DNA from 4 places in the Phreatobacter sp. AB_2022a genome. Region 2 is predicted to be linked to each of the others. Evidence: predicted binding sites of a transcription regulator. Region 2 holds the regulator's gene; each other region holds the start of a gene.
What was found. Region 2 encodes PhoB, which activates phosphate uptake and scavenging genes when phosphate is short. Its sites were predicted from a motif close to TGTCATNNANCTGTCAT; they were not measured.
Positions count from the first base shown of each region.

Region 1: phnF (phosphonate metabolism transcriptional regulator PhnF) is a predicted target of PhoB. The motif match lies at 1,547-1,563, and genes of this name have one in related genera.
Region 3: OZ671_RS09660 (alpha-D-ribose 1-methylphosphonate 5-triphosphate diphosphatase) is a predicted target of PhoB. The motif match lies at 5,641-5,657, and genes of this name have one in related genera.
Region 4: phnC (phosphonate ABC transporter ATP-binding protein) is a predicted target of PhoB. The motif match lies at 4,233-4,249, and genes of this name have one in related genera.

Region 1 covers NZ_JAPSET010000010.1:86,355-94,111, reverse strand. The annotation lists gene OZ671_RS09640 (carbon-phosphorus lyase complex subunit PhnI) at 1-340, opposite strand, end outside; gene phnH (phosphonate C-P lyase system protein PhnH) at 342-929, opposite strand; gene phnG (phosphonate C-P lyase system protein PhnG) at 929-1,405, opposite strand; gene phnF (phosphonate metabolism transcriptional regulator PhnF) at 1,575-2,294, shown strand; gene OZ671_RS09620 (MBG domain-containing protein) at 2,340-7,757, opposite strand, start outside.
Region 2 covers NZ_JAPSET010000015.1:246-8,002, reverse strand. The annotation lists gene OZ671_RS12730 (methyl-accepting chemotaxis protein) at 1-992, shown strand, start outside; gene OZ671_RS12725 (ABC-F family ATP-binding cassette domain-containing protein) at 1,063-2,877, shown strand; gene OZ671_RS12720 (bile acid:sodium symporter family protein) at 3,012-3,965, shown strand; gene OZ671_RS12715 (SDR family oxidoreductase) at 3,962-4,903, shown strand; gene OZ671_RS12710 (flavin-containing monooxygenase) at 4,900-6,177, shown strand; gene phoB (phosphate regulon transcriptional regulator PhoB) at 6,255-6,956, opposite strand; gene phoU (phosphate signaling complex protein PhoU) at 6,976-7,683, opposite strand.
Region 3 covers NZ_JAPSET010000010.1:95,620-103,376, reverse strand. The annotation lists gene OZ671_RS09680 (ATP-binding protein) at 1-898, opposite strand, end outside; gene OZ671_RS09675 (esterase-like activity of phytase family protein) at 1,231-2,568, shown strand; gene OZ671_RS09670 (FkbM family methyltransferase) at 2,635-3,363, opposite strand; gene phnN (phosphonate metabolism protein/1,5-bisphosphokinase (PRPP-forming) PhnN) at 3,739-4,344, opposite strand; gene OZ671_RS09660 (alpha-D-ribose 1-methylphosphonate 5-triphosphate diphosphatase) at 4,366-5,523, opposite strand; gene phnL (phosphonate C-P lyase system protein PhnL) at 5,719-6,450, opposite strand; gene phnK (phosphonate C-P lyase system protein PhnK) at 6,770-7,570, opposite strand; gene OZ671_RS09645 (alpha-D-ribose 1-methylphosphonate 5-phosphate C-P-lyase PhnJ) at 7,567-7,757, opposite strand, start outside.
Region 4 covers NZ_JAPSET010000010.1:76,387-84,143, reverse strand. The annotation lists gene OZ671_RS09620 (MBG domain-containing protein) at 1-105, opposite strand, end outside; gene phnE (phosphonate ABC transporter, permease protein PhnE) at 220-1,101, opposite strand; gene phnE (phosphonate ABC transporter, permease protein PhnE) at 1,098-1,994, opposite strand; gene phnD (phosphonate ABC transporter substrate-binding protein) at 2,337-3,257, opposite strand; gene phnC (phosphonate ABC transporter ATP-binding protein) at 3,288-4,085, opposite strand; gene OZ671_RS09595 (chloramphenicol acetyltransferase) at 4,341-4,958, shown strand; gene OZ671_RS09590 (bifunctional acetate--CoA ligase family protein/GNAT family N-acetyltransferase) at 5,145-7,757, shown strand, end outside.

The sequences.
Region 1 (7,757 bases), on a different contig from region 2:
CGGGAATGTCCTTGTAGGTGGCCGAGACACGGCGGCGCACCGCCATGGCGGCGGTGTCGACGGGCTCGCTGGCGCCGAAGCGCGGCAGCGTGGTGCGGAAGGCGCGCACCAGGAAGGCGGCCTCCACGAGGTCGCCGCGGGCCTGCTTGACGGCGAGCGCGGCGAGCGGACGGTCATAGAGCGAGCCCTCGGTCATCACCCGGTCGACGGCGAGGGTGAGCTGCTCGCCGACCTGGGCGGCGGTGATCTCGGGAACCGCCGGATCGCCGCGCCTGATATGGGCGAGCAGCGCGTGGGCGTTCTCGATGGCGCGTTCGCCGCCTTTGACTGCGACATACATGTCAGGCCTCGCTGATGCGGGTGGTGCGCGGCAGGCCGGCAATGCCGGAAGGGCCGGCGAGCACGAGGTCGACGCCGCGCGGGAACAGCGCATGGTTGGCGGCAAGCGCGGCGGCGATGTTCTCGGGAAGGCCTGCCGCGGCAAGCGTCGCCTCGCCCTTGATGCCGGGACCTTCGAGGCGGAATGTCCGGCCGGTGCCAAGCGCCGGCACCTGCAGGACGAGCGTGGTGGACCGGTCGGGATAGGCGTCGGTGCCGAGCGCGAAGCCTGCGAGGTCGCCGAGCGCCAGGGGATCGGCGATCACAGCGAAATTCGCCTTGGACGGATCGTCGGTCAGCCGCGCGCCGCTGTGAAAGGTCAGGTAGGCCCTCGTCTCCTCGGTCGCGGCGGCCGGATCGAGATAGAGGCTGGTCTCGAAGTCGACGAGCGCCAGCACCACCGCCGCGGCCACCGGGCTGAGCGGGCGGGGCGCTTCGGCGAGGCCGGCGACCGGCTGGATCGTGCCGGGCCGGGCGAGCGCGTTCATCGTGGCGCGGAAGGCGCGCTGCGCCTCGTGGACGGGATCGGAATAGGCGCTGGCGATGGCCATCAATTGTCTCCGCGCACCATGGTGAAGAAGTCGACGCGGGTGGCCGCGGTCCGTTCGGCGCTGAGCTTGCGCTCGGCGGCGAGCCGGTCGCGGACGGGGGCGAGCACGGCTTCCACCGCCGCGCGATGGGCCGGCACCTGCCAGAGCGCGTCGGCGAGCGCGGCAAGGCGCGCCTTGTCGAGGTCGCGGCCGAGCACGTGGCCGAAACCGATCTCGCCGCCGGCGAGCGCGACCGCCGCGCGGGTGACGGTGGCTTCGCCGAGATTGAACGGCGCGCCGTCGCCGCCGACCCGGCCGCGCACCATGACGAGGCCGATCTCGGGCTGCCGCAGCGTGCGGATCTCGGGCATGGGCGAGACGGCGGTCTCGACCGGCGCGAGCTCGGCCGCGGTGGCGCGGGCGGCGATCGCCATGGCGGCCTTGCGGGCGGCCGTTTCGGCGGCAGGGGAATCGATGGGGGTCTGTGTGTCGGTCATGATTTGTATATTCATCTAGATGATTATACTTTTATGACGGCCGGGCCTGATGATCAAGCCGGAACGGCATGGTATCGACGGACCGATCGCGGGGCCGGAAGGACGGAAACGTCTGGAAGCGCCGCATTTCGGCTTTGAGCGGTGACAGGCGGATGACGGATCGAGGACCATGCTGGCACGCGGCGGCGGAGTAACGGTCTGGCGGCAGATCGCGGAGGCGATCGAGGCCGAGATCGCCAGCGGCGCCCTGGCGTCGGGCGAGCGCCTGCCGACCGAGGCGGCGCTGTCGGAGCGATTCGGCGTGAACCGGCACACGGTGCGGCAGGCGCTGAAGTCGCTGGTCGACAAGGGGCTGGTGCGGGTCACGCAGGGCTCGGGCACCTATGTGGAGGCCAAGCCGCTGGCCTATCCGATCGGCGCGCGCACGCGTTTCTCCGAGATCGTTCTCGGCCAGGCACGCGAACCGGCCGGCCGCCTCATCGACCATCGCATCGCCGGCGCCACGCCTGAAATGGCCGAGGCGCTCGGGCTCGCCGCGGAGGCACCCGTGGTCGTCATCGACAGCGCCCATTTCGCCGACGGCGTGCCGATCTCCTGGGCGATCGCGGCCTTTCCGATGCCGCGCTTCGCCAGGGTGCCGGAGGTCTATGCGGCAACCGGCTCGATCTCGGCGGCGCTCGCCGCCTGCGACGTCGCCGACTATCGCCGCTCGCTGACGCGGGTGGGCGGCGGCGTTGCCGATGCGGTCGATGCCGCGCGGCTCGAAGTGGCGGTCGGTCGGCCGATCCTGGTGATGGAAAGCGTCAATGTCGACCGCGACGGCGTGCCGGTCCAGTGGTCGCGGTCGCATTTCTCGGCCGACCGCGTGCGCATCACGATCGCCAATTGACGGCTCTTGCCGGCCGCGCCGCGCGCCGGCCGGCATGCTTGTGCGTCACGGGCAGGTCATGCCGCCCGACGGCTGCTGGCGGCAGGACGGGCCGGTGCCGCCTGCGGCGGCGCTTTCGGTGAGTCCGTCGAGTGCGGTCGTGCCGCCGGAGCCGGTGAGGTCCGGTGCCGGCGCGGTGAGGGTCGCAAGCTGGCTGATCGACACCGGAGCGGGCACCGGGCTGACGGACAGCCGGCCCGGCTGGAAGGTCAGGAGATAGTTGGGCGAAAGGGCCAGCGAGCCCTGCAGGATGGCGTAGCTGCCGACCGTCTCGCCGGCCTCGCGCGCGAGGGCGCCGGCAACCTGGTCGCCATTGACGAGGCCCATGCCGCCGATGCTGTAGGCGAGCGCCGGGTCGGGCTGACCGAAGCTCTTGGCAAGGTCGAGCGCCGTGATGGTCACGGGGCGGGGCGTGACCGTCAGGCTCGCGCCGGCAAAACCCGTGATGGTGTAGTTGGCATTGGCGAGCGAACCGAGCGCGATGGCATAGGTGCCGGCGCCGGAGAGGCCGGTGGCCGCGGTCGCCAGGGCGCCCGACAGGGTGTCGCCATTGACGAGGCCCATGCCGCCGACGCCATAGGTCAGCGCCGGATTGGCTTCGCCATAGATCCGGCTCTTGGCGTCGGCGGTGACGGTGATCGTGCGGGCGGTGACCGCGAGATCGGCTCCGACGAAGGTGACGGCATAGTTGCCGGTGCCGAGCGTGCCTTGCGTGATCGCATAGGTACCGACATGGCTGGTGCCGGTGGCCGCCGTCGCGAGGCTGCCGGCCAGGCTGTCGCCGTTAACCAGCGAACCGCCGGTCACCTGCCAGGTGAGCGCCGGATCGGGCTCGCCATAGATGCGGCTTCCGGCATTGGCGGTGACGGTGATGGCGCGCTGGGTGACGGCGAGGCTGGCGCCGGCATAGGTCAGGGCGTAGTTCGCGGAGGCCGCCAGGTCGCCCTGCGTGATGGCGTAGCTGCCGACATTGCTGGTGCTCGTCGCGGTCGTCGCGAGGCCGCCGGTCAGGCTGTCGCCGTTGGCGAGGCCCATGCCGCCGATGCTGTAGGTCAGCGCGGGATTGGCGTCGCCATAGATGCGGCTCCTGGCATCGGCGGTGACGGTGATGGCGCGCTGGGTGACGGCGAGGCTGGCGCCGGCATAGGTCAGGGCGTAGTTGGACGAGGCGGCGAGGTCGCCTTGCGTGATGGCGTAGCTGCCGGCATTGCTGGTGCCGGTGGCCGCCGTCGCGAGGCCGCCGGTCAGGCTGTCGCCGTTGGCGAGGCCCATGCCGCCGATGCTGTAGGTCAGCGCCGGATTGGCCTCGCCATAGACGCGGCTCCTGGCATCGGCGGTGATGGTGATCGGCCGCGCGGTGACGACGAGGCTGGCGCCGGCATAGGTCAGGGCATAGTTGGACGAGGCGGCGAGGTCGCCTTGCGTGATGGGATAGCTGCCGACATTGCTGGTGCTCGTCGCGGTCGTCGCGAGGCCGCCGGTCAGGCTGTCGCCCGCGGCGAGCGAGCCGCTCGTCACCTGCCAGGTCAGCGTCGGATTGGCCTCGCCATAGGCGCGGCTCGCGGCATCGGCGGTGACGGTGATGGCCCGCTGGGCGATCGTGAGGCTGGCGCCGACATAGCTGACGGCGTAGTTGGACGATGCGGCAAGGTCGCCCTGCGTGATGGCGTAGCTGCCGACATTGCTGGTGCTCGTCGCGGCCGTCGCGAGGCCGCCGGAGAGGCTGTCGCCGGCGGCGAGGCCCATGCCGCCGATGCTGTAGGTCAATGCGGGATTGGCGTCGCCGTAGGTACGGCTCTTGGCGTCGGCCGTGATGGTGATGGCCCGCTGGGTGACGGCGAGGCTGGCGCCGACATAGGTGACGGCGTAGTTGGACGAAGCGGCGAGGTCGCCCTGCGTGATGGCATGGGCACCGACATTGCTCGCGCTGGTCGCCGCTGTCGCGAGGCCGCCGGTGAGGCCGTCGCCGTTGACGAGGCCCATGCCGCCGATGCTGTAGGTCAGCGCGGGATTGGCGTCACCGTAGGTGCGGCTCTTGGCGTCGGCGGTGATGGTGAGGGCGCGCGGGGTGACGGCGAGATGGCCCGCGACATAGGTCAGGATGTAGTTCGGGGACGCTGCGAGGTCGCCCTGCGTGATGGCGTAGCTGCCGACGGCGCTGGTGCCGGTCGCCGCCGTCGCGAGATTGCCGGTCAGGCTGTCGCCGGCGGCCAGCGAGCCGATCGTCACCTGCCAGGTGAGTGTCGGGTTGGCGTCCCCATAGGCGCGGCTCTTGGCATCGGCGGTGACGGCGATGGCGCGCTGGGTGACGGTGAGGCTGGCGCCGACATAGGTCAGGGCGTAGTTGGACGAGACCGCGAGGTCGCCCTGCGTGATCGGATAGCTGCCGACATTGCTGGCGCCGGTCGCCGTCGTCGCGAGGCCTCCGGTCAGGCTGTCGCCGCCGGCCAGGGAGCCGCTCGTCACCTGCCAGGTGAGTGCGGGGTTGGCGTCGCCGTAGATGCGGTTCCTGGCATCGGCGGTGACGGTGATGGCGCGCTGGGTGACGGCGAGGCCGGCGCCGACATAGGTGACGGCATAGTTGGACGAGGCCGCGAGATCGCCCTGCGTGATGGCGTAGCTGCCGACATTGCTGGTGCTCGTCGCCGCCGTCGCGAGGCCGCCGGTCAGGCTGTCGCCGTTGGCGAGGCCCATGCCGCCGATGCTGTAGGTCAGCGCTGGATTGGCGTCGCCATAGACGCGGCTCCTGGCGTCGGCGACGATGGTGATCGGCCGCGCGGTGACGCCGAGGCTGGCGCCGGTGAAACTCGTGATCTGATAGTTGGGATCGCCGAGCGTGCCGGCGGTGATGGCGTAGTTGCCGACGCCCGACGCTGCCGTCGCCGCTGTCGCCAGCGATCCGCCGAGCGTGTCGCCATTGGCGAGGCCGAGGCCGCCGACCGTATAGGTCAGGGTCGGGTTGGCGTCACCGTAGGGCCGCGTCTGCGCCGCGGCGGCCACCGTGATCGGGCGGGCCGTGACGCCGAGGCTCGCCGTCGTGAAGCTGGTGATGTCGTAATTGGGGTTGGCGAGAGTTCCGAGCGTGATGGCATAGCTGCCGACGCCCGAGGCCGCGGTCGCGGCGGTGGCCAGCGCGCCGGAGAGCTGGTTGCCGTTGACGAGGCCGAGACCGCCGACCGTATAGGTGAAGGTCGGGTTGGCGTCGCCATAGTGGCGCGACGCCGCGTCGGCCGTCACCGTGATCGGCCGGGCCGTGATGGTTTCGTTGGCCGTGACATAGGTGATGGCATAGTTGGAATGGCCGAGCGTGCCGAGATTGATGGCGTAGACGCCGACATTCCTGGTCGCGTTGGCCGATGTGGTGAGCTCGCCGGTGAGCTGGTCGCCGTTCAGCAGCGCGCCGCTGGTGATCCGATAGGTCAGGGCCGGGTCGGTGGTGTCGCCATAGATCCGGGTCTTCGCGTCGGCCGAGATGGTCAGCGGGCGCGCATTCACCGTCAGCGTGCCCGGAATATAGATCAGCCGATAGGCATTGCCCGAAGGGCTCGTCACCGACGCTCCCGACGCGGTGATGCTGTAGTCGCCGACATTGGAGAACTGCGCGGCCGAGGTGACGAGGCTTGCCAGCGTCGCGAAGCTGTCGCCCGGCTTCAGGCTGCCGTAATAGGTTGCCGTCAGCGTCGGATTGGCATCGCCGTAGAAGCGGCCGACGCTGTTCGGCGCAATGGTCAGCACGGTGAGGAAGGCATAGAGCTCGGGATAGTGCGCGGCACTCGCGCCGTTGTTCTGGCCGACCTGGTTGGGCGGCGCCCAGACGCCCTGGAAGTCCCAGCCGCCGAAGGTCGCCTGGTAGCTCGACAGATCCTGCAGCTGTGCCGTGGTCAGTCCGCTGGCGTTGAAGGTGCCGGAATTGCTGGCGACGCCCTGGCTGGTGCCCTTGCCTGATGTCGTCGTGTCCCAATACGAATTGGTGATCGTGCCGGAATTCGTTGCGGCGAGGCCGCCCGTCCCCGCGCCGGTCACGGCGCCGGTCGCGTAGGTTCGCGTGATGCTGCCGCTGTTGTCGCCGACCAGGCCACCGCCGCCGCTGACGGCGCCCGTCGCATAGGCATCGGCGATCGTGCCGCCGGCACTGTTCCTGCCGGCAAGCCCGCCAGCGGCGCTTGCGCCGCCGACCGCGCCGGTCGCATAGGATTGGCTGATGGCGCCGGAATTGTCGCCCACGAGGCCGCCGATATCGGCGCCGATGCCAGTGACGGCGGCCGACGAATAGGTCCGCGAGATCGTCCCGCGGTTGACCCCGACGAGGCCGCCCACCGAGCTGGCTCCGGAGACGGTGCCGGACGAATAGGCGTTGATGATGCTGGAGCCGACGAGGGCGGTCCCGGCGAGCGCGCCCACGTCCGCCGCGCCGGTCACCGCCGCGTTGACGAGGCCGACATTGCCGATCGTTCCCGCGACCAGGCCGAACAGGCCGGTATTGCCGAGGGAGGGCCGGGAGATGACCAGGTTCGCGATGGTATGGCCGCCACCGTCGAACTGCCCGGTGAATTGCGCTCCGTTGGCCGCGACGGGCATGAAACCGTAGCCGTCGCCGAGCACGTCCGACGTGAACCAGTGACGCGAAAGCTCGGCCGACATGTCGATGTTGCGCATCAGCCTGTAGGAGGCGGATGGATCCAGCGCCATCAGCTGCAGCTGATGGGCATTGCCGATGCTGGTCGAAAATTCGGTCAGCAGGAACGGCCGCGCCGCGCCGCGCCCGCCGTTCGTGTTGTTCAGCGAGCCGTCGGCGGAGATCATGACGAAACCGGGGGCGCCGGGTGTGGTGCCGAAGGTCAGACCGGGCATGTTGGCGACATTGGCGAACTGGGCCGTGGTCAAGCCGGTGGCCTGGAACGTTCCCGCCTGAGCGCCGTTGCCGTTGCTCATGCCGGTGGTTTGGGTGTCCCAGTAGGAATTGGTGACGTTCGAGCCGCTCGACACGTCATAGCCGATCAGCCCGCCGGTCTGCGGCATGTAGCTCGCGGAGACCGCGCCGGTCGCATAGGCCTGCGTGATCGGGCCGGAATTGCCGCCGACAAGACCGCCGACCCCGGTATAGCCGTAGACCGACCCCGTCGCGTAGGCCTGGGTGATCGACCCGTTGTTCTGGCCGACCAGTCCGCCCGCCAGGCCGCCATAGGCCCAGACATTGCCGCTCGCATAGGAGCCGGTAATGTTGCCGCCATTGTAGCCGACGAGGCCGCCGATCTTGTCGCCGTTGCCGCGCGAGCTGCCGGTCACATTGCCGGTGGCGTAGGAAGAGCGGATGACGGCGCCGGGATCGTTGTTGCCGACGAGGCCGCCGCCGGTCCGCGCGGCCTCGACCGCTGCGCCCGAGAATGAATTGAGGATGGTGCCGTTGTTCTGGCCGACCAGGCC
Region 2 (7,757 bases):
GCGAGACCGCCGTCGACGTCCCCGAGGCGGGCCGCCGCGACGAGCTCGGCGAGATGGGCCGCGCCGTCATGGTGTTCCGCGACGGCGCCGTCGAGCGCCTGCGCCTGGAAGCCGCGCGCGATGAAGACGCCGTGCGGGCCGCGCGCCAGGCGCGAGTCGACGACCTGTTCCAGCGTTTCCGCGCCGAAATGGCCGAGGTCGTCACTGTCCTGGGCAGCAACACCCGGCAGATGGAGACCACGGCCCGCTCGCTGAACGCCATCGCCCATGAAGCCGGCGACCGCTCGGCTTCGGCCGCCGCGGCCTCGGAGGCGACGTCGGGCAATGTCGAGACGGTCGCCGCCGCCGCCGAGGAGCTCGCCGCCTCGATCCGGGGCGTTGCGAGCCAGGTGACCAAGGCCCAGGCGATCGTCGGCGAGGCCGGCGCGATCGCCAGCCGCACCAATGACGAGGTCAACCGGCTGACGGAAGCCGCCGGCCGGATCGGCGACGTGGTGGCGCTGATCCGCGCCATCGCGGCGCAGACCAATCTTCTGGCGCTCAATGCGACGATCGAGGCGGCGCGTGCAGGCTCGGCCGGCAAGGGCTTTGCCGTGGTCGCGGCGGAGGTGAAGAGCCTTGCCAGCCAGACCGCCCGCGCCACCGACGACATCGCCGCGCAGATCGCCGGCATCCAGGCCTCGACGGTCGGCGCGGTGGCCGCGATCAAGGCGATCACCGGTACGATGGGCGAGATCACCGCGGTGACGGCGACCGTTGCCACCGCCATCACCGAACAGGACGCTGCGACCGCCGAGATCGCCCGCACCATCCAGCGCGCGGCCACCGGCACCCAGGCCTTGTCGCGCAACGTCGCCGATGTGAAGGGCGTGATCGCCGAAACCTCCGCCCAGTCGACCCATGTGCTGACCGCCTCCGACGCGCTGAGCCGCGCCGGCGAGCGCCTGTCGCGCTCGGTCGACGGCTTCCTGAACGAGGTGGCCGCAGCCTGAACGGCCTCCGGCGACGGGAACGGCAAGGAGGCGGATGCGCTCATCGCCCGACAATGCTAAAGGCGGGCCCATGGCTCCTCCCCTTTTGCAATTGCAGGACATCCGCCTGACCTTCGGCGGCACGCCGCTTCTGGTCAGCGCAGCCCTGTCCGTCGAGGCCGGCGACCGGCTGGCGCTGGTCGGCCGCAACGGTTCCGGCAAGTCGACGCTCCTGAAGATCGCCGCCGGCCTTGTCGAGGCCGACGGCGGCAGCCGTTTCGCCCAGCCGAGCGCGACGATCCGCTACCTGCCGCAGGAACCCGACCTCTCGGGCGCCGCCACGACGCTGGCCTATGTCGAGGCGGGCCTTGGCCCGGGCGACGACCCCTATCGGGCGCGCTACCTCCTGAACGAGCTCGGCCTGACCGGCGAGGAGGCGACGACAGCCCTGTCGGGCGGCGAAGCCAAGCGGGCTGCGCTCGCGCGCGCGCTGGCCCCCTCGCCCGACATCCTGATCCTGGACGAGCCGACCAACCATCTGGACCTGCCGGCCATCGAATGGCTGGAACGGGCGATCGGCGCGACCAGCTCGGCGGTGGTGATGATCAGCCATGACCGCCGCTTCCTGGAAAACCTGTCGCGCGCCACCGTCTGGCTCGACCGCGGCGTGACCCGCCGGCTCGACAAGGGTTTTGCCCATTTCGAGGCCTGGCGCGACGAGGTGCTGGAGCAGGAGGAAAAGGACCAGCACAAGCTGGACCGGCAGATCGCCCGCGAGGAGCACTGGCTGCGCTACGGCGTCTCGGCCCGGCGCAAGCGCAATGTCCGCCGGCTCGGCCAGCTGCAGAGCCTGCGCAAGGACTTTCGCGAGCACCGCAAGGCCGTCGGCAACGTCTCCATGACCATTTCGGAGGCCGAGCTGTCGGGCAAGCGCGTGGTCGAGGCCCATGGCATTGCCAAGGCCTACGGCCCACGCCGCATCGTCGACGACCTCACCATCCGCATCCTGCGCGGCGACCGGCTGGGCATTGTCGGCCCGAACGGCGCGGGCAAGACGACACTGGTCGGTCTCCTCACCGGCACGCTCGAGCCGGATGCCGGCAGCATCAAGCTCGGCACCAACCTTGCGATGGTCACGCTCGACCAGAAGCGTGAGGCCCTCGACCCGACGACGCCGCTGATGGACGCCCTGACGCTCGGCCGCGGCGACTATGTCACCGTCAATGGCGAGAACCGTCACGTCATCGGCTACATGAAGGACTTCCTGTTCACGCCCGAACAGAAGGGGACGCCGGTGGGCGTGCTCTCCGGCGGCGAGCGCGGCCGGCTCCTGCTGGCGCGCGCCCTGGCAAGCCCCGCCAACCTGCTGGTCCTGGACGAACCGACCAACGACCTCGACCTGGAAACCCTCGACCTCCTGCAGGAGATGCTCACCGACTTTCCGGGCACGGTGATCCTGGTCTCGCACGACCGCGACTTCCTCGACCGGATCTGCACCTCGGTGCTGGTCAGCGAGGGCGACGGCCGCTGGGTCGAATATGCCGGCGGCTATTCCGACATGGTCGCCCAGCGCGGCGCGGGCATTGCAGCGCGCGGCCTGGACAAACCCGCGAAACGGGCGGCCGACGGCGCGGCGCCGCGCGCCGAGGCGGTGCGCGAGGCGCCGAAGCGCAAGCTGTCCTTCCGCGAGAAGCATGATCTCGACGCGCTGCCCGCACGCATGGAAGCGCTTGGCCGCGACATCGCCAAGCTGCAGGCGATCCTGGCCGACCACGGGCTCTACAGCCGCGACCGGGCGGCCTTCGACAAGGCGTCCGCCGCGCTCGCCAAGGCCGAGGCCGAGCTCAGCGCGGCCGAGGAGCGCTGGCTGGAGCTCGAACTCCTGAAGGAAAGCCTGGAGGGCTGACCCTCCCCGCCGGCCAGGCGGGGCGGAGCCGGCTTGAAGCCGGCTGACGAACTTGCGATGCTCGCTGGAGCAGGGGTTTGATGGCGGGCCGGGGGGCCCGCGCGGGTCGGAGCCGCCGCCTGCGGGGGGCGCGAATGGACGTCGCACACGCGGCCGGCGCGGGATCTGGCCTCGCCACTTCCGGTATCGACAGCGTTCTCATCGCCATCGACCCGACCGGCCAACTGGTTCTGAACGGCATCCTGGCTCTGATCATGTTCGGCGTCGCGCTGGAGCTCAGGCTGAGGGATTTCGTCGACGTCTTTTCGCGGCCGCTCGCGCCCATGACCGGCCTTATCGCCCAGACCCTGGTCCTGCCGGCGGTCACCTATGCCATCACGATGATCCTGAAGCCCCAGCCGAGCGTCGCGCTCGGCATGATCATCGTCGCGGCCTGCCCGGGCGGCAACATCTCCAACCTGATGACGCATCTCGCCCGCGGCAACACCGCGCTGTCGATCTCGATGACCGGCATTTCCAACATGCTGGCGGTCGTGACGACACCGCTCAACATCCTGATCTGGGCCAGCCTCAACCCCTCGACCGCCGCGCTGCTGCGCCAGGTCAGCATCGAGCCCGCCGGCTTTCTGGGCACGACCGCCCTGCTCATCGGCGTGCCGCTGATCGCCGGCATGATCACCGTGCACCGCTGGCCCCGGCTGGCCGAACGGCTGCGCCGGCCGTTCCAGATCGCGTCCTTCGTCTTCCTCGTCGGTTTCATCGTTGCGGCGAGCGTCGCCAACGGCCGTTATTTCCTCACCTTCATCAGCGACATCATTCCCCTGGTGATTCTGCACAACACCATCGCGGTCGGCATCGGCTGGCTGTCGGCGCGCCTGTGGCGCCTCAGCGACTACGATACCCGCGCGATGGCCATCGAGGTGAGCATGCACAATTCCGGCTTGGGCCTTGCCCTGATTCTCAACCAGTTCGACGCCCTGGGCGGTGCCGCCCTGATCGCCGCCGGCTGGGGGGTCTGGCACATCGTTTCCGGCTGGGCCCTCGCCGCCTTCTGGACCCGCCGCGACCGCAGGGCGGCGGCGGAATGAACACGGGCATCCTGGTCACGGGCGCAGCTGGCTTCATCGGCGCTGCCCTGGTGCGGCAGCTTGCCGGCGGCGGCGAACCGGTCGTCGGGCTCGACATCCGGGCGCCCGCCGCCCCGGTCCCCGGCATCCGCTACGAGCAGGCCGACATTCGCGATCCCGCGCTCGCCGACCGGATCGCCGCGGCCCGCCCGCGCGTCGTGGTGCATCTGGCATCGGTGGTCGCCGCCGGCGGCGATGCCGCGCGCGACCGCGAGATCGACGTCGTCGGCACCGGTCATGTCGTGGCGGCATGCCTCGCCGCCGGCGCGCGCCGCCTGGTGGTGACCTCGAGCGGCGCTGCCTATGGCTATCATGCCGACAATGCCGTTCCGCTCACCGAGGACAGCCCGCTGCGCGGCAACGAGGATTTCCCCTATTCCCGGCACAAGCGGCAGGTCGAGGAACTGCTCGCCGCCGCGCGGCTGGCCCATCCGGACCTCGAACAGGTCGTGTTCCGCCCCTGCACCGTGCTGGGCCCGGGCGTCGCCAACCAGATCACCGCCATTTTCGAGCGGCCCGTGGTGATCGGCCTTGCCGGCAGCGCGACGCCCTTCAGCCTCGTCAGCGAGACCGATGTGGTGGCGGCCCTCGGCCGCGCCTGCGCGGCGGAAAGCCCGCCCGGCATCTACAATCTGGCCGGCGACGGCACGCTGACGCTTGCCGAGATCGCCAGGCGGATCGGCAAGCCCTACCTCGCCGTTCCCCCCGGGCTGATGCGCCTGGCACTCGGGCTCGCGAACCGGCTCGGCCTGACGACGCTCGGCCCGGCGCAGGTCAATTTCCTGCAGTACCGGCCGGTGCTCGCCAATGATCGGCTGAAGACCCGGTTCGGCTACCGGCCGACCCTGTCGGCGGCCGAGACCTTCGATCGCTACTGGCAGGCGAGGGCCGCGGCATGACCTATCTCATCATCGGCGCCGGCCCGTCGGGACTTGCCACCGCGCGGGTGTTCAAGGAGACGGGACTGCCCTTCCAGGTGGTCGAGTGCAATCTCGATGTCGGCGGCCAGTGGCTCTACGGCGCGCCGTCGAGCAGCATCTATCAGACCACCCATCTCATTTCGTCCAAGACCACCACGGCCTTCGCCGACTATCCGATGCCGGCCGACTGGCCGGCCTATCCGCACCACACCCAGGTCTTCGACTACCTCAAGGCCTTCGCCGGCCATTTCGACCTCTACCCGTCGATCCGCTTCAACCGTGCCGTGACCCGGCTCGCCCAGGAGGACGGCCGCTGGCAGGCGACCTTCGACGACGGGACGAGCGAGACCTATGCCGGCGTCGTGATCGCCAACGGCCATCTGAGCGACCCGGAACTGCCGGCCGTGCCCGGCACCTTCACCGGCGACCTCATGCATGCCAAGACCTACAAGAGCCCCGACATCTTCGCCGACCGGCGCGTGCTGATCGTCGGCATGGGCAATACCGGCTGCGATCTGGCCGTCGATGCGGTGCACCGCGCAGCCAAGGTCCTGTGGTCGGTGCGCGGCGGCAATCATTTCACCCCGAAATTCCTCCGCGGCAGGCCCGCCGACGAGGCCAATCACAAGGCCCGCTTCGTTCTGCCCCGACGCCTCCGCTCGATCGTGCACGAGGCCGTGCTCGGTTTCGTCGTGGGCCCGCCGGAACGCTACGGCCTGCCGCGCCCGGCGCACCGGCTGTATGACCGCACGCCAATCGTCAACACGCTGGTGCTGCAGCATCTCGGCCAGGGCGATATCGGCCTGAGGCCGCCGCTCGCCCGGCTCGACGACGATCGCGTCATCTTCACCGACGGCCGCGCCGACGAGGTCGATCTCGTGCTGTTCGCGACCGGCTACCGGATCACCTTCCCGTTCCTGGACGAGGCCGCGCTGAAGAGCGAGCTGAACTGGCAGGCCCCCGCCCCGCACCTCTATCTCAACATCTTTCCGCCGGCGGACAACAACCTCTTCGTCGTCGGCATGATCGAGGGCGGCGGCATCGGCTGGCCCGGGCGCGACCTGCAGGCACGGGCGGTGGCGAGCTATCTGACGGCGCGGCGCGACCGGCCGGTGCGTGCGGCAGCCTTCCGCCGCGAAATCGGCCGGCATTGCGCCGGGCCGCGGCCGGCCGATGCCGGTCCGCACGGCATCTTCATCGATTTCGTGGACTACAAGCGCGTTCTGGGCCGGGCGATCGAACGGCTGAGCTGAGGCCGGATCGCGTCCGGACCGACGCCAACGGCATCGAGGCCGGCCGTGGTTCGAGGCTCGCGCTCCCGGGCGCGGGCCTACGCCGCCCCGGCGAAGCGCTCGTTGAAGGCGTAGCCCGAGCCGCGCACGGTGCGAATCGGATCGGCCTCGCGGCCGCGCTTCACCGCCTTGCGCAGGCGGCCGATATGCACGTCCACCGTGCGCTCGTCGATATAGACGTCGCGGCCCCAGACACCGTCGAGCAGCTGCTCGCGGGTATAGACGCGGCCCGGCGACTGCATGAGGAATTCGAGCAGGCGGAACTCGGTCGGCCCGAGCGTGATCTCGCGACCCGACCGATGCACCCGGCGGGTCTCGCGGTCGAGCTCGATATCGCCCGACTTCAACAGGCTGGAGAGATGTTCCGGCTTGGCCCGGCGCAGCAGCGCGCGGATGCGCGCCAGCAGCTCAGGCACCGAGAACGGCTTGACCACATAGTCGTCGGCGCCGGTAGCCAGGCCGCGCACGCGCTCGCCCTCCTCGCCGCGGGCGGTGAGCATGATCACCGGCAGCCGCTCGGTCTCGGCGCGCAGCCGGATGCGCCGGCACAGCTCGATGCCGGACAGGCCCGGCAGCATCCAGTCGAGCAGCATCAGATCGGGGACCGCCTCGCGCAGCCGCACCTCCGCCTCGTCGCCCCGCATCACGGTTTCGACGCGATAGCCTTCGGCTTCGAGATTGTAGCGGAGCAGGACGGTGATCGGTTCTTCGTCTTCGACCACCATGATGCGTGCGGTCATGAGTTCAGTCCCTTGTTGGTCAGGAGCCGGCCGAGACGATCGACGTGGTGTCGAGCTTCGGCCGCTCCTCGGCGAGCGTCGTACCGTTGACCACGTAGTAGATCGTCTCGGCGATGTTGGTTGCGTGGTCGCCGATCCGCTCGAGGTTCTTGGCGCAGAACAGGAGGTGGGTGCAGGCGCCGATATTGCGCGGATCCTCGAGCATGTAGGTCAGCAGCTCGCGGAACAGCGAATTGTAGAGCGCGTCGATATCGCCGTCCGACTTCCAGACCTCCAGCGCGGCCGCGACGTCGCGCTGGGCGAAGGCGTCGAGCACCTCCTTGATGCGCTCCAGCGCGAGGCGGGCCATGGCATCGAAACCGCCGGTGACCTTCGGCAGCGGCAGCGAGCCGTTGATCGCGATGACCCGCTTGGCGATGTTCTTGGCGAGATCGGCGATCCGCTCGAGATCGGCCGCGATGCGCAGCGCGGCGACGATCTCGCGCAGGTCGATGGCCATCGGCTGGCGCTTGGCGATCACCAGGATGCCGGCCTCCTCGATCTCGCGCTGCATGGCATCGATCGCCGGATCGGCGGCGCGCACCGTCGAGGCCAGCGCCACGTCGCCGCGAATCAAGGCGTCGATGGCGCCGACGATCTGCTTCTCGGTCAGCCCGCCCATTTCGGCGACGCGTTGCGCCAAGCCCTTCAGCTCGTTCTCGAATGCGCTGACGATATGCTCGGTCATGCAGGTCTCCTGGGCGGGCTCGGGAAAAGGGGCTTTTCCCTACCCGTGTATGACGACGGTTCTATGCTTGCGAC
Region 3 (7,757 bases), on a different contig from region 2:
CGGAGAACAGCTGGGCGGAGGCGAGCAGGTTGCGCAGGTCGTGGTTGATCTTGGAGACCGCGAGGCCGAGGGCGGCGAGGCGTGAGCGCTGCGCCAGCGTGTCGTGCAGCGACTGCTGCATGGTCTGCAGCTCGTATTCGGCGACGCCGACCTCGTCCTTGCGGCCGCTCGGCACGATCACCCGGCTCAGATCCTCCGGATTCTCGCGGAAGGCGATCATGGTGCTGGTCAGCCGCGCCATCGGCCGCACGAACATCAGGTGCAGCGTCAGATAGACCAGCGCGCCGGTGATGCAGGAGATCAGCAGCGACAGGAGGATGATGGTCTTCGAGAAGCGCAGCATGGCGCGCCTGAGCGGCGTCTCGTCCAGCACGATCTCGACGAAGTCGCCGGCCCGCGGCGCCGTGCCCATGACGCGCAGGATGCGGCCGTCGCGCGCGAACAGCGTGTCGAAGGCATCGCCGATCGAGCCCATCAGCGTGCGCTCGCGCATGTCGACGGTCACGTCGACCTCCGGCGGCTGCTCGGAGACGGCGAGCAGGCGGCGCGTCGTGCCGGTCTTCAGCGCCACGGCCTGGGCGCCGGCGCTGTTCAGGAGCTCGCGCATCAGCGCCTCCGGCACCATGCCGGTGGGCGCCGCCTCCAGCACCAGGGCGGCGGTGCGCGCCGAGGCCAGCCGGTCGTCGAGCCAGCTGATCCGGTAGGTCGCGACCGAAGGCAGGAAGATGAGGATTTCCGCCACCATCACGAAGATGGCGGTGAGCATCAGCAGCTTGCCCGACAGGCCGACCCCGCGCGAGGGCGCCGGCGCGGCCAGTTCGAGATCGGCGCGCCGCCGGGCGGCGAGGGCCTTGGCCTCCGCATCCTGGGTCTGGTCCGGTAACGTCTCGCGCGGCATGAGGCGGGATCCGATAGGCGGGATGCGATCATAAACGGCAGCACTCGGACACAGAAGACCGCCAAAGCGCTCATATGGGCAGGCCGGTCCGAACCAACAGATAGGTACGCGTAGCCGGCTTGCCCAGCTCTGATAAGCCTTGATGGGGCAGAACGATGGCAGCCCGGAACGACGGCCGCCCGCGGCACCGCCCGCCGCGGCCGTCCTCTGCGGCCGAGCGTCGCAATGCCAGGCCATCTGTGGCCCGTCATCCCGCCGTCATCGATCCGTTACGCCGCTGTCAGGCTGATCCGCCAAGGAGCGCCCGTTCCTCGATATGTCCGGAGCCCTTGATGCGCGCCCTGATTTTCGCCGCCGCCCTCCTCGCGGCCACGCCGGTCCTCGCCCAGCAGGAGTTCCCGGCCCGTCTCGCCGGCCATGCCCTGCTGCCGGCGGCGACCTTCATCCAGCCGCCGGCCGACGCGCCGGCCGACCTGCAGGTCTCCGGCAAGTTCACCGGCCCGGCGCGCGTCGATGCCGTCGGCACCATCATGGGCCGCTCCGCCGGCCGCCCGACGGGCCTGTCGCTGCCGTTCCGCGGCCAGCCGGCCCAGGGGCATTCCGGCATCCGGCGCATGGCCGACGGCACGTTCTGGGTGCTGACCGACAACGGTTTCGGCTCCAAGGCCAATTCGCCGGATTCGATGCTCTATCTCAACCGCTACCGGATCGACTGGGAGAAGGGCTCGTTCGAGCGCCTGGAGACCGTCTTCCTGTCCGATCCCGACAAAAAGGTGCCGTTCCGCATCGCCAACGAGGGCACCGAGCGGCGCTACCTGACCGGCGCCGACTTCGACACCGAGAGCTTCCAGATCATCGGCGGCAAGATCTGGATCGGCGACGAGCTCGGCCCCTACCTCATCCGCGTCGACATGACCGGCAAGGTGGAAGCGGTGTTCGAGACCCAGGTCGACGGCCAGGTGGTGCGCTCGCCCGACCATCCCGCGGTGACGACGCCGGCCGTGCCGGGCGGCCCGGTCGACTTCCGGGTGCGCCGGTCCAAGGGTTTCGAGGGCATGGCGGCCTCGCCCGACGGCCGCTTCCTCTATCCGCTGCTCGAAGGCGCGCTGTGGGATCCCCAGAGCAACGGCCTCGAAATGCTCGACGGCAAGCAGTACCTGCGCATCCTGGAATTCGACGTGCAGGCCGGCCGCTGGACCGGACGCCACTGGAAGTTCGTGCTGGAGGAGAACAACCTCTCGATCGGCGACTTCAACATGATCGACGGCACGACCGGCCTGATCATCGTGCGCGACGACAATGAGGGCGTGCCGGAGCGGGCCTGCCCGCAGGGCCAGCGCGCCGAGACCTGCTTCCACGCCCTGCCGCGCATCAAGCGCGTCTGGAAGATCGAGATGACCGACGCCAATGCCGGCGGCCCGGTGCGCAAGATCGGCTTCATCGACCTCCTGCGCATCCAGGATCCGGACAGCCGCGCCCGCAAGCCGCTGTCGGGCGGCCACTTCCAGTTCCCGTTCTTCACCATCGAGAATGTCGACGTGGTCGATGCCGACCACATCATCGTCGGCAACGACAACAACCTGCCGTTCTCCTCGAGCCGCGATCCGAACCAGGCCGACGACAACGAGATGGTGCTGCTGCGCGTGCCGGAATTCCTGCGCGCCCGCTGAGCGGCGCCGGTCGCAGACAGCCGAGGGCCCGGTGCAGACCGGGCCCTTGTCTTTCCGGTCGGGCCGTCACCGGTCGATGGACGGCCGCCGCGTCATCCGCGTCACGTTGCGGCGCACCGCGAAGATGCGGCCATAGGCATCGCCCTTCAGGTCGGCGCGATAGCCGGCATAGCCGAGCAGCGGATCCCAGGAACATTCCTCGTCGTGCAGGATCTGGAAATCGCCGGACAGGGTCGCGCGGATCTGCTCGCGGTTCCGGCGGTTCTGGAATTCGAGCAGGACCAGCGAGGTCTTCGACAGGTCGAGATGGGCGAGCACGTCGCCCTCGCCACCCTCGATGTCGATCTTGACGACGTCGGCCGAGGGCAGGCTCGCCGGATCGACGACGTCGACCTCGTAGGTCTCGGCCATGTGGCCGGCGACGAAGGTGTCGCCGGAATAGGCCGCGAGCCCGGATTCGCCGTCGCCGGCATAGCGGCTGACGAAGGTCGCCCGCCGCGCGGGGCCGGGGAACAGCGCCGCATTGACGATGGTGATGTCGCGCCGGCCCGCGGTGTTGCGCTTCAGGTAGTCGAAGGTGCCCGGATGCGGCTCGAAGGAGCGCACATGGCTGCCCGGCCAGCGGGCCGCGGCCCAGAGCGCGAAGGAGCCGACATTGGCGCCGATATCGAGAATATCGAGGCCGATACCGTCGTAATCGGCCTCGTATTCGCCTTCCAGCACATCCTTGATGGCAAATTCCATGGGCTCGGGGCAATGCACCATCATGGGAATGCGGGCGACATAGCGGTTCACGGGGCGGTTCCTCCTGGCGTGCCGGCGCGGGGCTGACGCCCCGCTGCAGCCAGAAGCTATCGCGCCGGCGCGGCTTTTCCAGGGGGAGGGGCTTGCGCAGGTGGTTGGCGGGAAGGGCGCCGTGGTTCGAGGCGCGTAACCGCTTAAGGCTACATGGCACCAGGCGCGGCCGTGGTTCGAGGGTCGCTTCGCTCCCACCTCACCATGAGCTGGGGAGGTGAATGGCAGCAGGCTTGCTCATGAAGCCCTGTGCGAAGCGCTTCATGACCGCGCTTGATGTCATGCTTTGCCGACCCTCGTGGGTGAGGAGCCCGCGCCCTGGCGCGGGCTTCGAACCACGGCCACCCGCAATGCCGCGCAATCGCGCGCGGAATCTCACGCGACCGGCGCGACCAGGACCGCGAGGAAGTGCTCGACGGCCGCTTCCACCGGGCCGTCGTTGAGGATGGTGACGTCGGCCGGCGCGCCGGTCTCGACGCGGCGGGCGACGCGCGCGGACGGGTCGCCGTCGCTCGACCGGCCGCGCGCCGCGACGCGGGCCGCGAGCACGGCGGGCGGCGCGGTGATCTCGACCACGATCACGCTCTGGTAGCGCCGGCGGGCCGCGTCCAGGATCGAGCGCGAGACATTGCACACGACGGTCCGGCCTTCGCGCAGCAGATGGTCGATGGCGATCGGAATGCCGTAGTCGTGGCCATGCGCGGACCAGGACAGGGCGAAGCCGCCGATGCGGGCGAGGGTCGCGAAGGTCGCCACGTCCACCTCGGCATTGGCTTCCGCCGCCGAGGGAGGCCGGGTCACCACACGGCTCGGGAACAGCACGCGCTCGTCGCCGGCGAGCCGCTGCCGCGCCGCCTCGATCAGCGTGTCCTTGCCGGCGCCGCTCGGTCCGACCACCAGCACGAGCCGGCCCGGGCCGATCGGTTCGGCCGGGGCGGAAGCGACGCCATTGGCATGATCGAGCGTGCCGGGCACGGACATGGGCGGCGGATCCTCGTTCGGTCAGGAGATCCGGAGGCCGGTGCGCCAGACCTGGCGCACCACCGGCTGGCTGCCGACCAGCACGACGCGCACCAGGTCGCCGCGCTTGCCGACGGCGATCTCGCCGCGGTCGGTCATGCCGGTCGCCTCGGCCGGGGCCTTCGACACGGTGCGGATGGCGCCGGGAAGGCCGCCCACCGCCGGCACGCCGGCCAGGCCGAAGGCGCCCTGGATCAGGCTGATCGGCACATAGTCGGACGAGAGAATGTCGAGCACGCCCGCCTCGGCCAGCTCCAGCGCCGAGACATTGCCGGAATGCGAGCCGCCGCGCACGACATTGGGCGCGCCCATCAGGACGGCGATGCCGGCCGCATGCGAGGCGCGTGCCGCTTCCACCGTGGTCGGGAACTCGGCGATCGAGACCCTGTCGGCGAGCGATTCGGTGACATGCTCCTCCAGCGTGTCGTCGTGGCTCGCCAGCGCGATGCCGCGATCATGGGCGAGCGCCACCAGGCCGCGCTTGTTCGGCTCGGCGATGATCGCCGAGCGCGCCTTGCGCGCCTCGAACAGGGCCGTCAGCTCGTCCTCGGCGAGGCCGCTCTTGCCGCGGTAGTAGACGCGCTGCTTCTCCTCGTCGCGGAACTGCCGCTGGCCCGGCGTATGGTCCATCAGCGACATCAGCCGGACGTCGAAGCGGGCGAGGTAGTCGCTCGCCTCCTCGACCACGCCGCGCGAGGGGATCTCGCAGCGCAGGTGGGTGTGGTGATCGGCGCGCAGGAGGCCGCTGCGCTTGGCCTCCTCGAGCCCTTCCGACAGTTCGAGCAGCGCATCGGACACGCCCGGCCGGTCGTCGTCGCGGCCGACGCGCAGGCTGTCGAACACGGTGGTGATGCCGGAGGCGGCGATCTGCGCGTCATAGGCGAAGACCGCCGACAGCGGGTTCCAGTAGACCTTGGGGCGCGGCGCGTAATGCGGTTCGAGATGGTCGGTGTGCAGCTCGACGAGACCGGGAATGATCAGGTCGTCGCCGCAGTCGATCGCCTCCGGCCGCTGACGGTCCTCCTCGACGGCGACGATGTCGCCGTTCTCGACGACGATGGTGCCGGCGACCTCGCGGTCGGCGAGGACGATGCGGCGGGCGAAGAGCGAGACTGCGCCCTTGTCGGTGGTGGCTCTCATGGTCGGTCACTCATGATCGGTCTTGGCAGTTCGTGTCGGACTGTTCTTGCGGCAGGCATTCAGGCGGCGCGCCGCGTGTCTTTGGCTCGCCCTCGTGGCCGATGTTGGACCAGGCGGACGAAAGGCACGCGACAGGCGGGTCGGGGCGGCTCCTGTCGTGTCGGCTCCGGCATCGGCTCCCTGTTTCCCGCCGGCTCAGGCGACCGCCTGGGCCGGCGCGCCCGCGGCGAAGGCGGTGACGTCGACGACGCGGGTCGCGACCCGCTCGCGCACGTCGTCGTCGTGGAAGATGCCGACGATCGCCGTGCCGGCGGCCTTCTTGGCCTCGATCAGCTCGACCACCGCCGCGCGGTTCCTGGCATCCAGCGAAGCGGTCGGTTCGTCAAGCAGCAGGATCGGATGGTCGGCTATGAAACCGCGGGCAATGTTGACGCGCTGCTGCTCGCCGCCGGAAAAGGTCGCCGGCGGCAGCGACCAGAGCCGTTCGGGGACGTGCAGGCGGGTCAGCAGCGCGCGGGCCCGCGTTTCCGCCGTCTCGCGCGGCAGGCCGAAGGCCACCGCCGCCTCGGCGACGACGGCGAGCGCCGGCACGCGCGGGATGACGCGCAGGAACTGCGAGACGTAGCCGATCGTGTCGCGGCGCAGCTTGAGGATCCGGCGCGGCGCCGCGGCGGCGATATCGACGATCTCGCCGGCCGGCGCGCCGGCGCCGTCGCGCACCCGGACGGCGCCCGAATCGATCCGGTAGTTGCCGTAGATCATCTTCAGGATCGACGACTTGCCGGCGCCGGACGGGCCGCCCAGCACGATGCACTCGCCGGCATGAACGTCCAGCGACACGCCCGAGACGACCGGGATGGTCAGGCCGCCCTGCAGATGCATGGTGAAGCTCTTGCCGACGTCGGTCAGGCTCAGGGCCGGGATCATATCACGTGTCCTTCTTGATCTTCGTTTGCATGCCCTGCAGCGAGGGGCGCCGCGGTTCGAGGCTCGCTGCGCCCGCACCTCACCATGAGGATGGGTGGTGAATGGCATCGCGCGTGCTCACGCAACCCGGAGGACTGGGCACCCCATTGCACCGCGGCCGATGCTGTGCCGCTTCCGGCCTCATGGTGCGGGCGAGGGCTGGCCCGCACCGCCGCCGATGCAGCACGCCCCCGCTCCTCATGGCGAGGTGCGAGCCGCAGGCGAGCCTCGAACCACGGCCATGCCTGATGCAGTGGGGCGGGCTTGAGAGTGATGTTCCTCATGGCTGCAGGATCGAGGAGACGAGCAGCTGGGTATAGGGCTCGCGCGGGTCGTCGAGCACCTGGTCGGTCAGACCGGTCTCGATGGCGCGGCCGTCCTTCATGACCAGGATGCGGTGGGACAGGAGGCGGGCCACCGCCAGGTCGTGGGTGACCACGATGGCGGCGAGGCCGAGATCGGCGACGAGGCCGCGGACGAGGTCCAAGAGGCGCGCCTGCACCGACACGTCGAGGCCGCCGGTCGGCTCGTCCATGAAGACGAGGCGCGGGCTGGTGACGAGGTTGCGGGCGATCTGCAGGCGCTGGCGCATGCCGCCCGAATAGGCGGTCGGCCGGTCGTCGATGCGCGCCCGGTCGATCTCGACCCGTTCGAGCCAGGTCTCCGCCTCGGTGCGGATATGGCCGTAGTGGCGCCAGCCGACCGCCATCAGGCGCTCGCCGACATTGGCGCCGGCCGAGACGCCCATGCGCAGGCCCTGGGCGGCGTCCTGGTGGACGAAGCCCCAGTCGGTGCGGAATAGGAAGCGCCGCTCGGCCTCCGACAGCGAGACGATGTCGCGGGTGACGCCGTCGCGCATGGCATAGAGCACCTGTCCCGCCGAGGGCGCCATCTGCCCCGAGAGAAGCCGCAGCAGGGTCGACTTGCCGGAACCGGATTCACCGACCACCGCCAGCACCTCGCCGGCATGCAGGGCGAAGGAGACGTCGCGGCAGCCGATGCGGGCGCCGTAGAACTTCGACACGCCCTCGGCGATCATCAGGGGCCGTTCGGCCGCGGCGGCCGTGGTCTGGCTGGTCATGCCTCAACTCCCGCGATGGCGGCCGGAGCCTCGCCGAGCAGGTCGCCGCGATGGCCTTCGGCCCGGCGCTCCTCGCAATGGTCGGTGTCGGAACAGACGAACATGCGGCCGCCGCGGTCGTCGGTGATCACCTCGTCGAGATAGGTGTGGCGTGCGCCGCAGAGGTCGCAGGGCCGGTCGAAGCGGG
Region 4 (7,757 bases), on a different contig from region 2:
CCGCTGCCGCGTCGCGCCATGCCGGCCGACCGGTCTCGAAATGAGCGCCATGATCCGCGCCGCCGGCGCCGCGCCGCCCGCCATCTTCACCCTTTGCATGCCCATGCCCGCTCGCCCTGGCCGCTCGTGCATCCGTGCACCCATCTGCCGATTGCCATGAACCGGGGCAGCGGTCTTCTCACGGGGCGCACGAAGTCGGGGGTCGGTCCGGGCGCGGCCTCAGCGCTGCCCGGAGCCGATCAGCGCGAAGCGCAGGCGGGTGGAGACGAAGTCGATGGCGATGACTGCGGCGAGGATCATCAGGATCAGCGCCGAGACGTGCTGGTATTCGAACACGCGGATCTGTTCGGCAAGGTGCAGGCCGATGCCGCCGGCGCCGACAATGCCGATAATGGTGGCCGAGCGGGTATTGCTCTCGAAATAATAGAGCACCTGGCTGCCGATGACCGGCAGGATCTGCGGCAGGAGGCCGAAGCGGATGCCGTCGAGCCGGCTGCCGCCGACCGAGGCGACACCCTCCACGGCCTTGCGGTCGGCGGCCTCGATCGCTTCCGAGAACAGCTTGCCGAAAACGCCGAAATTGGCGGTGACGAGCGCGAGCACGCCGGCGAACGGCCCGAGGCCGACGACGCTGACCCAGATGAGCGCCCAGATCAGCTCGTCGACGCCGCGGATCGTGTCGAGGAAGCGGCGCGACAGGAAATGCACGACGGCGTTGGGGATGACGTTCTTCGCGGCGAGGAAGCCGAAGGGCAGGGCGAGGATCGCCGCCACCATCACGCCGAGAAAGGCGATGGCCACGGTCTCCGCCAGGGCGTGCAGGTAGACGAAAAACTTCGACCAGGTGCCGGTCGAGGGCGGCAGCATGCGCCAGAGGAATTCGGCCAGCCGCCCGAAGCCGAACAGGATCTTGGCGGCCGAGAATTCGAGCGCGACGAGTCCGAAGACGAGAAGCGCGGCGAGCGCGAGGATCGTGCCTGCCGCGACGAGACGCCGGCGCACCGGCGGATGGAACACGTCCCGGTGGCGGGCGGCGATCTCGTCCCTGCGGGCGAGCGCTTCGGCGACGACGGGATGGGGACTGGCGGCGCGTGCGGTCATGGCCGGTTCTCCAGGCCGATCAACGCGTGGCGCACACGCTCGGTCAGAAGGTCGATGACCATGACGGTGACGATGATCAGGACGAGGATGGCGGAGACGTCGGGATAGTAGAACTTGCGGATCGCCTCGATCAGGTCCTGGCCGATGCCGCCGGCGCCGACGAAGCCCATGACGGAGGCGCCGCGCACGTTCACCTCGAAGCGCAGCAGCGCATAGCTCGTGAAATTGGAGAGGACCTGCGGCACGACGGCGAAACGCACGGTCTCGACCCAGGTCGCGCCGGTCGCCTTCAGCCCGTCGACCGGCTTCATGTCGATGTTCTCGACGACTTCGGCGAAGAGCTTGCCGAGCGCCCCGGTCGTGTGGATGGCGATGGCCAGCACGCCCGGCACCGGGCCGAGGCCGAAGGAGACGACGAAGATCAGGGCGAAGACGATTTCGGGAACGGTGCGGCAGAATTCCAGGTAGCGCTTGGCGAGGATGCGCACCGCATGGGTCGGGCTGAGATTGCCGGCGGAGAAGAAGCACAGGGCAAAGCCGCCGATCGCGCCCAGCACCGTGCCGACATAGGCGATCAGCAAGGTCTCGCCGAGCAGCTTCAGCCACTTGCCGAGGCCCCACATCCACTCGGCCGGGTCGGACAGCACGAAGCGGCCGGCGGCCGGTCCGTTGTCGAGCACGAAGATGCGGCCGATATAGTCGGTGAAGCGCCAGATGTTGCCCACCAGCTTGGAAAGATCGACATCGGCGACATGGCCGGCGGCGAGGGTTGCCGCGGCGACCAGGACGAGCCCGAGAACGAGCTGGCGGCGCTTGGCGCCCATCGCATCGCGGTAGGCGTTCTCGAGCGGCGCGAGCTGCGGGTCGGGAAGGCGGGGAATGGCGCTCGCCATGGGTCTCCTGTCCGGGCTTTTCGGGGCTTTCCGATGTCTTGCTCGGCATCGTGCCCTGCGTCACGGGCGGTCGTGGTTCGAGGTTCGCTCCGCTCGCACCTCACCATGAGGAGGGGTGGGAATGGCATGAGGGCTGTTCATGCAGTCGCGAGCTCTGGTGCGCCGTCAGCGCCGTCGCTGCTGCAATCCGCCCCGATCGTCATGGTGAGGTGCGAGCCGCAGGCGGGCCTCGAACCACGCGGCCCGTTTTGCCATGCACGTCATCCAGGCCAATTCCCGGCCTAAAGAAACGGGGTGGATCTTGGAGGATCCACCCCGCTGGAGGTCGCCCGGGGGGAGGGCTCAGCTGCGCGCGCGGCGCATCTGGTCGACGAAGCGCTGCAGCTCGACGATGGTCTCGTAGTCGCGGTGGGTGACGGCGTGGAAACCGCGGTCCTTGCCGTCGGACAGGCGGTCGAAAGCCGCCTTGTCGGCGGTCGGCGCGTCCATGAAGGCCTTCAGGATGGCGGCGCGCGCCTCTTCCGGCAGCGTGTTGATATAGGCGTAGGGCGAACCGGCAATCAGGTCCGACTTGAAGATGATCTTGAAGTCGTCGGCGCGCACCATGTTCTTGTTGGCCATGCGCGTCAGGTTGGAATCGGTCTCCGAGTTCCACCAGTTGAAGGCGGCGTCGCAGGTGCCCTGCTGGACGGCCGAGACGGCGTTCTCGTGGCTGCCGGCATAGACGACGCGGGAGAAGAACTGGTCGGGATTGGCGATGCCGAGCTTGTTCATGGCAAAGCGCGGCACGTTGTTGCCCGAGGTCGAGTTGGGATCGACGAGGCAGAGGTTCTTGCCGCGCAGGTCCTCGAGCCGCGTCGCCGGATTGTCGGCGCGCACATAGAGCACCGAATAGTAGCCGATCGAGCCGTCGGAATTGATGGTCGTGACGAAGGGCTCGACGACGCCGTTGGTGACGGTGCGGGCGCGCACATAGGAGGCCGGGCCGTAATAGGCGAGGTGGATCTGGCCGGCGCGCTGGCCCTCGATGACCGCCGCATAGTCGTTGGCGATGCGCAGCGTCACCTTGGTGCCGAGCGTGCGCGCGAGATAGTCGACGAAGGGCGCATAGCGCTCGGTGACGCCCGAGGCGTTCTCGGCCGGGATCACGGCGAGGACCAGCTCGGGATAGCGGCTCTGCCAGCCCTGGCCCTGGGCGCGGGCGCCGAGGGGGCTGAGGCCAAGGCCGGCAAGGCCGGCCAGCACGGTGCGACGGTCGAACATGGTCTCAATGATCTCCAGACGGGGAGGCGGTCACGCGGTGACGAGGGCGCCGGCCGCAGCCGGCACCGGGGTGTGGCTGTCGAGGACCTCGTCGGCCTCGATGCCGTAGAGCTCGCGCGCGGCCGCCGGGGTCAGCTCGGCGGGCGCGCCGTCGAACACGACACGGCCCTGCGCCATGCCGACGAGGCGGTCGCAATAGGTCTTGGCGAGGTCGAGCGAGTGCAGATTGCACAGAACCGTGATGCCGTAGTGACGGTTGATCCGCTGCAGCGCGTCCATGACGATGCGGGTGTTGCGCGGGTCGAGCGAGGCGATCGGTTCGTCGGCGAGGATGTATTTCGGCTCCTGGACCAGGGCGCGGGCGATCGCCACGCGCTGCTGCTGGCCGCCGGAAAGGCTTTCGGCGCGCTGGCTGGCGAGCGAGCCGATGTCGAACTGCTCGAGCGCCGAGAGGGCGATCGCCTTGTCCTCGGCCGTCCACAGCTTGAGCAGCGCGCGCGCCTGGCTGACATGGTTGAGCCGGCCCATCAGCACATTGGTCAGGACGTCGAGCCGGCCGACCAGGTTGAACTGCTGGAAGATCATGGCGCAGGACTGGCGCCAAGCCCTGAGGTCGGCGCCGGCAAGGGCGGTGACGTCGCGCCCGTCGGCGAGGATGCGACCCTCGGTCGGGTCGGCGAGGCGGTTGATCATGCGCAGAAGGGTCGACTTGCCGGCACCGGACCGGCCGATCACGCCGATGAAGGCGCCGTCGGCGATCTCCAGAGAGACGTCCGAAACGGCGGCCTTCGCGCCAAATCGTCGGGTAACCTTGTCGATGACGAGCATGAGCAAAACCTTGGCAGACAGCAAAAAGCGCCGCGGCGGGGAGCCGGCTGGTCTGATGCTCAACGCTCTAGGCCAGGCGAATTACAGTTTTGTGACGCGACCATCACGCGTATGACAGGCCGATTTCCATTCCGAATACTTCGGGATTGTCATCGATGCGTCATCGTCGTGTCATCTGCGGGGATGACGGCGAGGTCCGGTCCGGATTCCCGCCGCGGGTCCCGGGCTCGCATGACCTTCAGGGAGCAGACCGCCATGACCAAGCTCGGCACCACGCCGTCGATCCATGCCGACGCGATCGTCACCAACAGCCGCCTCGGCGCCTATACCGAGGTCGGCGCGCGCACGGTCATCTCCGAAAGCGTCATGGGCGACTATTCCTATATCGTGCAGGACGGCCAGATCGACATGTCCGGGATCGGCAAGTTCTGCTCGATCGCCCGCCACGTGCGGATCAATCCCGGCAACCATCCGACCGAGCGGGCGAGCCAGAGCCATTTCCTCTATCGCGCCTCGCGCTATTTCGACGGCGAGCCTGACGAGGCCGGCTTCTTCGACTGGCGCCGCGCCCATGCGGTGACGATCGGCCACGACGTCTGGATCGGCCATGGCGCCGTGGTGCTGGCCGGCCGGACCGTCGGCACCGGCGCGGTGGTCGCGGCGGGCGCCATCGTCACCAAGGACGTCGCGCCCTATACGATCGTCGGCGGCAATCCGGCAAAGCCGATCCGCTGGCGTTTTTCGGAAGCCGTCGCCGAGCGGCTGCAGGCGCTCGCCTGGTGGGACTGGAGCCACGAGCGCCTGCGCCTGGCGCTGCCGGATTTCCGCGCGCTCGGCGTCGAGGCGTTCCTGGAGAAATACGAGACGGCGTGATGTCTGGCGCCCGGCATCGCGCATGCGGGCACCAGACGGGAGAACCATGGACCGCGGCCCGTCGCCGCGCCGTTCATCATCGGTGAACAGGCGTCATCGCGCCCCCTTGCGCGCGCTCATGTGACGGTCAACCATCGCGGCGCTGATCTGGCGCCGCTGCGCCGCGCGGTTCTTCCGGGAGGTCCCATGTCGCTCTACCGGCTCGATCGCAATTTCGCCCCGTCCGTCGTCGCCATCGTCGGCGCTTCGGACCGGCCGCAATCGCTCGGCCAGGCGGTGCTGGCCAGCATGCGCCGGGCCGGCTTTTCCGGCGACCTCTACCCCGTCAATCCGCGCCATGCCGAGGTGGGCGGGCTTCCCGCCTATGCCTCCCTCGCGGCGCTGCCCAAGCCGCCGGATCTCGTCGTTCTGGCTGCGCCCGCCCGGACCTTGCCGGGCCTCGTCCAGGAGGCGGCGGCGATCGGCGGCGTGCAGGGCGCGGTGATCGTCTCGCCCCTGCCGCGCGAGGGACGCGCCGAAGCCGTGCACGCCATGGCCGAGACGGCGAGGCGGCATGGCCTGCGCCTCATCGGCCCGGATTCCTTCGGCATCATCGCCCCGCATGTCGGTTTTGACGCCAGCCTCGCGCCGCATGCGACGCGGCGCGGCTCGCTGGCGCTGGTCTCGCAGTCGGGCGCCATCGCGGCCGCCCTGCTCGAATGGGCCGAGGCGCGCAATATCGGCTTTTCCGGCGTGGTGACGCTGGGCGATCAGATCGACGTCGATGTCGGCGACTGCCTCGACTTCTTCGCATCGAACTTCCGCACCCGGGCGATCCTCCTCTACATCGAGACGGTGCGCGACGTGCGCAAGTTCATGGCCTCGGCCCGCGCGGCGGCGCGCGCCAAGCCGGTCATCGTCCTGAAGTCCGGCCGGCACCGGGCAACGTCGGGCGCGATGCGCACCCATACCAGCGCCCTTGCCGGAGCGGACGACGTCTACAGCGCCGCTTTCGCCCGCGCCGGGCTGGTGCGCGTCGCCGATCTCGACGAGCTGATCGCGGCGGCCGAGACGCTGTCGCGCTTTCCGGCCTTCTACGGCGACAGGCTCGGCATCGTCACCAATGGCGGCGGTCTCGGCGCGCTCGCCGTCGACAGCCTGATCGAGCGCGGCGGCCGCCTCGCCGAGCTCGACATGCTCACCCGCGCGCGCCTCGAGGCGCTGCTGCCGGCCGAGGCGCCGCACGGCAATCCGATCGACATTCTGGGCGATGCCGACGCGGCGCGATATGCCGAGGCCATGGAGGCGGCGCTCGACGATCCCGGCATCGACGCGGTCCTCGTCATGAACTGCCCGACCGCGCTGCTCGCCAGCCGCGACGCGGCCAGGGCCGTGGCCGGCGTGGTGACCGGGCGTCGCGCCAAGGGCGAACGGGTGAAGCCGGTCTTTTCGGTCTGGCTCGGCGACCACGAGGCGGCGAGCGCCGCCTTCGCCGAAGCCGGCCTGCCGAGCTATCCGACCGAATCGGAGGCGGTCCGCGGCTTCATGCATGTGGTGAGCCACAATCGCGGCCAGGAGGCGCTGCTCGAGACGCCGGAAAGCGCCGCCATCGTGCCGCCGGCCGACCTGCAGAAGCTGCGCACGGCGATCGCCGAGACGATCGCCGCCGGCCGGCGCTGGCTTGACCCGCTGCTCGTCGACCGCATCCTCACCGCCTATGGCATCGGCACCAGCCCGGTGCGCCTCGCCCATACCGCCGCCGAGGCGGGGGAGCATGCCGCCGCGTTCCTCGCCGACGGCCATGCCTGCGCGGTGAAGGTCGTCTCTCCCGACATCGTGCACAAATCCGACGTCGGCGGCGTGCGCCTCAGCCTGTCGAGCCGCGCGGCGGTGGAGGCGGCGGCAGAAGACATGCTGACCCGCATCCCCCGGGACATGCCGAAATGCCGGATCGAGGGCGTCACCGTGCAGCCGATGATCCACCGGCCGGGCGCCATCGAGCTGATCGTGGGCATTGCCGACGATGCGACCTTCGGTTCGGTGATGCTGTTCGGCCGTGGCGGCAAGGCGGTGGAACTGATCCGCGACCGGGCCCTGGCGCTGCCGCCGCTCGACATGCGCATCGCCCGCGACATGATCGCGCGCACGCGCATATCGAAGCAGATGGCCGGCTATCGCGACGTGCCGCCTGTCGATATCGCCGAGGTGGCCGAGGTGCTGGTGCGCCTGTCGCAGCTTGCCGCCGACCTGCCCGACATCGCCGAGATCGACATCAATCCGCTGCTCGCCGATGCCGGCGGCGTGCTGGCGCTCGACGCGCGCATTGCTGTCGGCGCGCCGAAGGCGGCCCGGCTCGGCGCCGGCGGCCATCCCCGTTTCGCCATCCGCCCCTATCCGAAGGAATGGGAGCGGACGGTGACGACCGACAGCGGCTACCGCTTCCGCATCCGGCCGGTGCGGCCGGAGGACGAGGCGATCTTCCGCGACTTCCTGGAGCGGGTCGACCCGGACGACCTGCGCCAGCGCTTCTTCGCGCCGATCAAGCAGTTCAGCCACGCCTTCATCGCCAAGCTCGCCCAGATCGACTATGCCCGCTCCATGGTGCTGGTCGCGCTGGAGGAGACGACCGGCGAGCTCATCGGCACGGTGCGCCTGCACGCCGACCCGGACAACGAAAGCGCCGAATATGCGGTGTTCATCCGCTCCGACATGCAGGGCCGCGGCCTCGGGCAGACCATGATGCGGCTGATCATCGACTATGGCCGCGAGCAGCACATCAAGCGCATCTACGGCCAGGTGCTCAACGAGAACCACAGGATG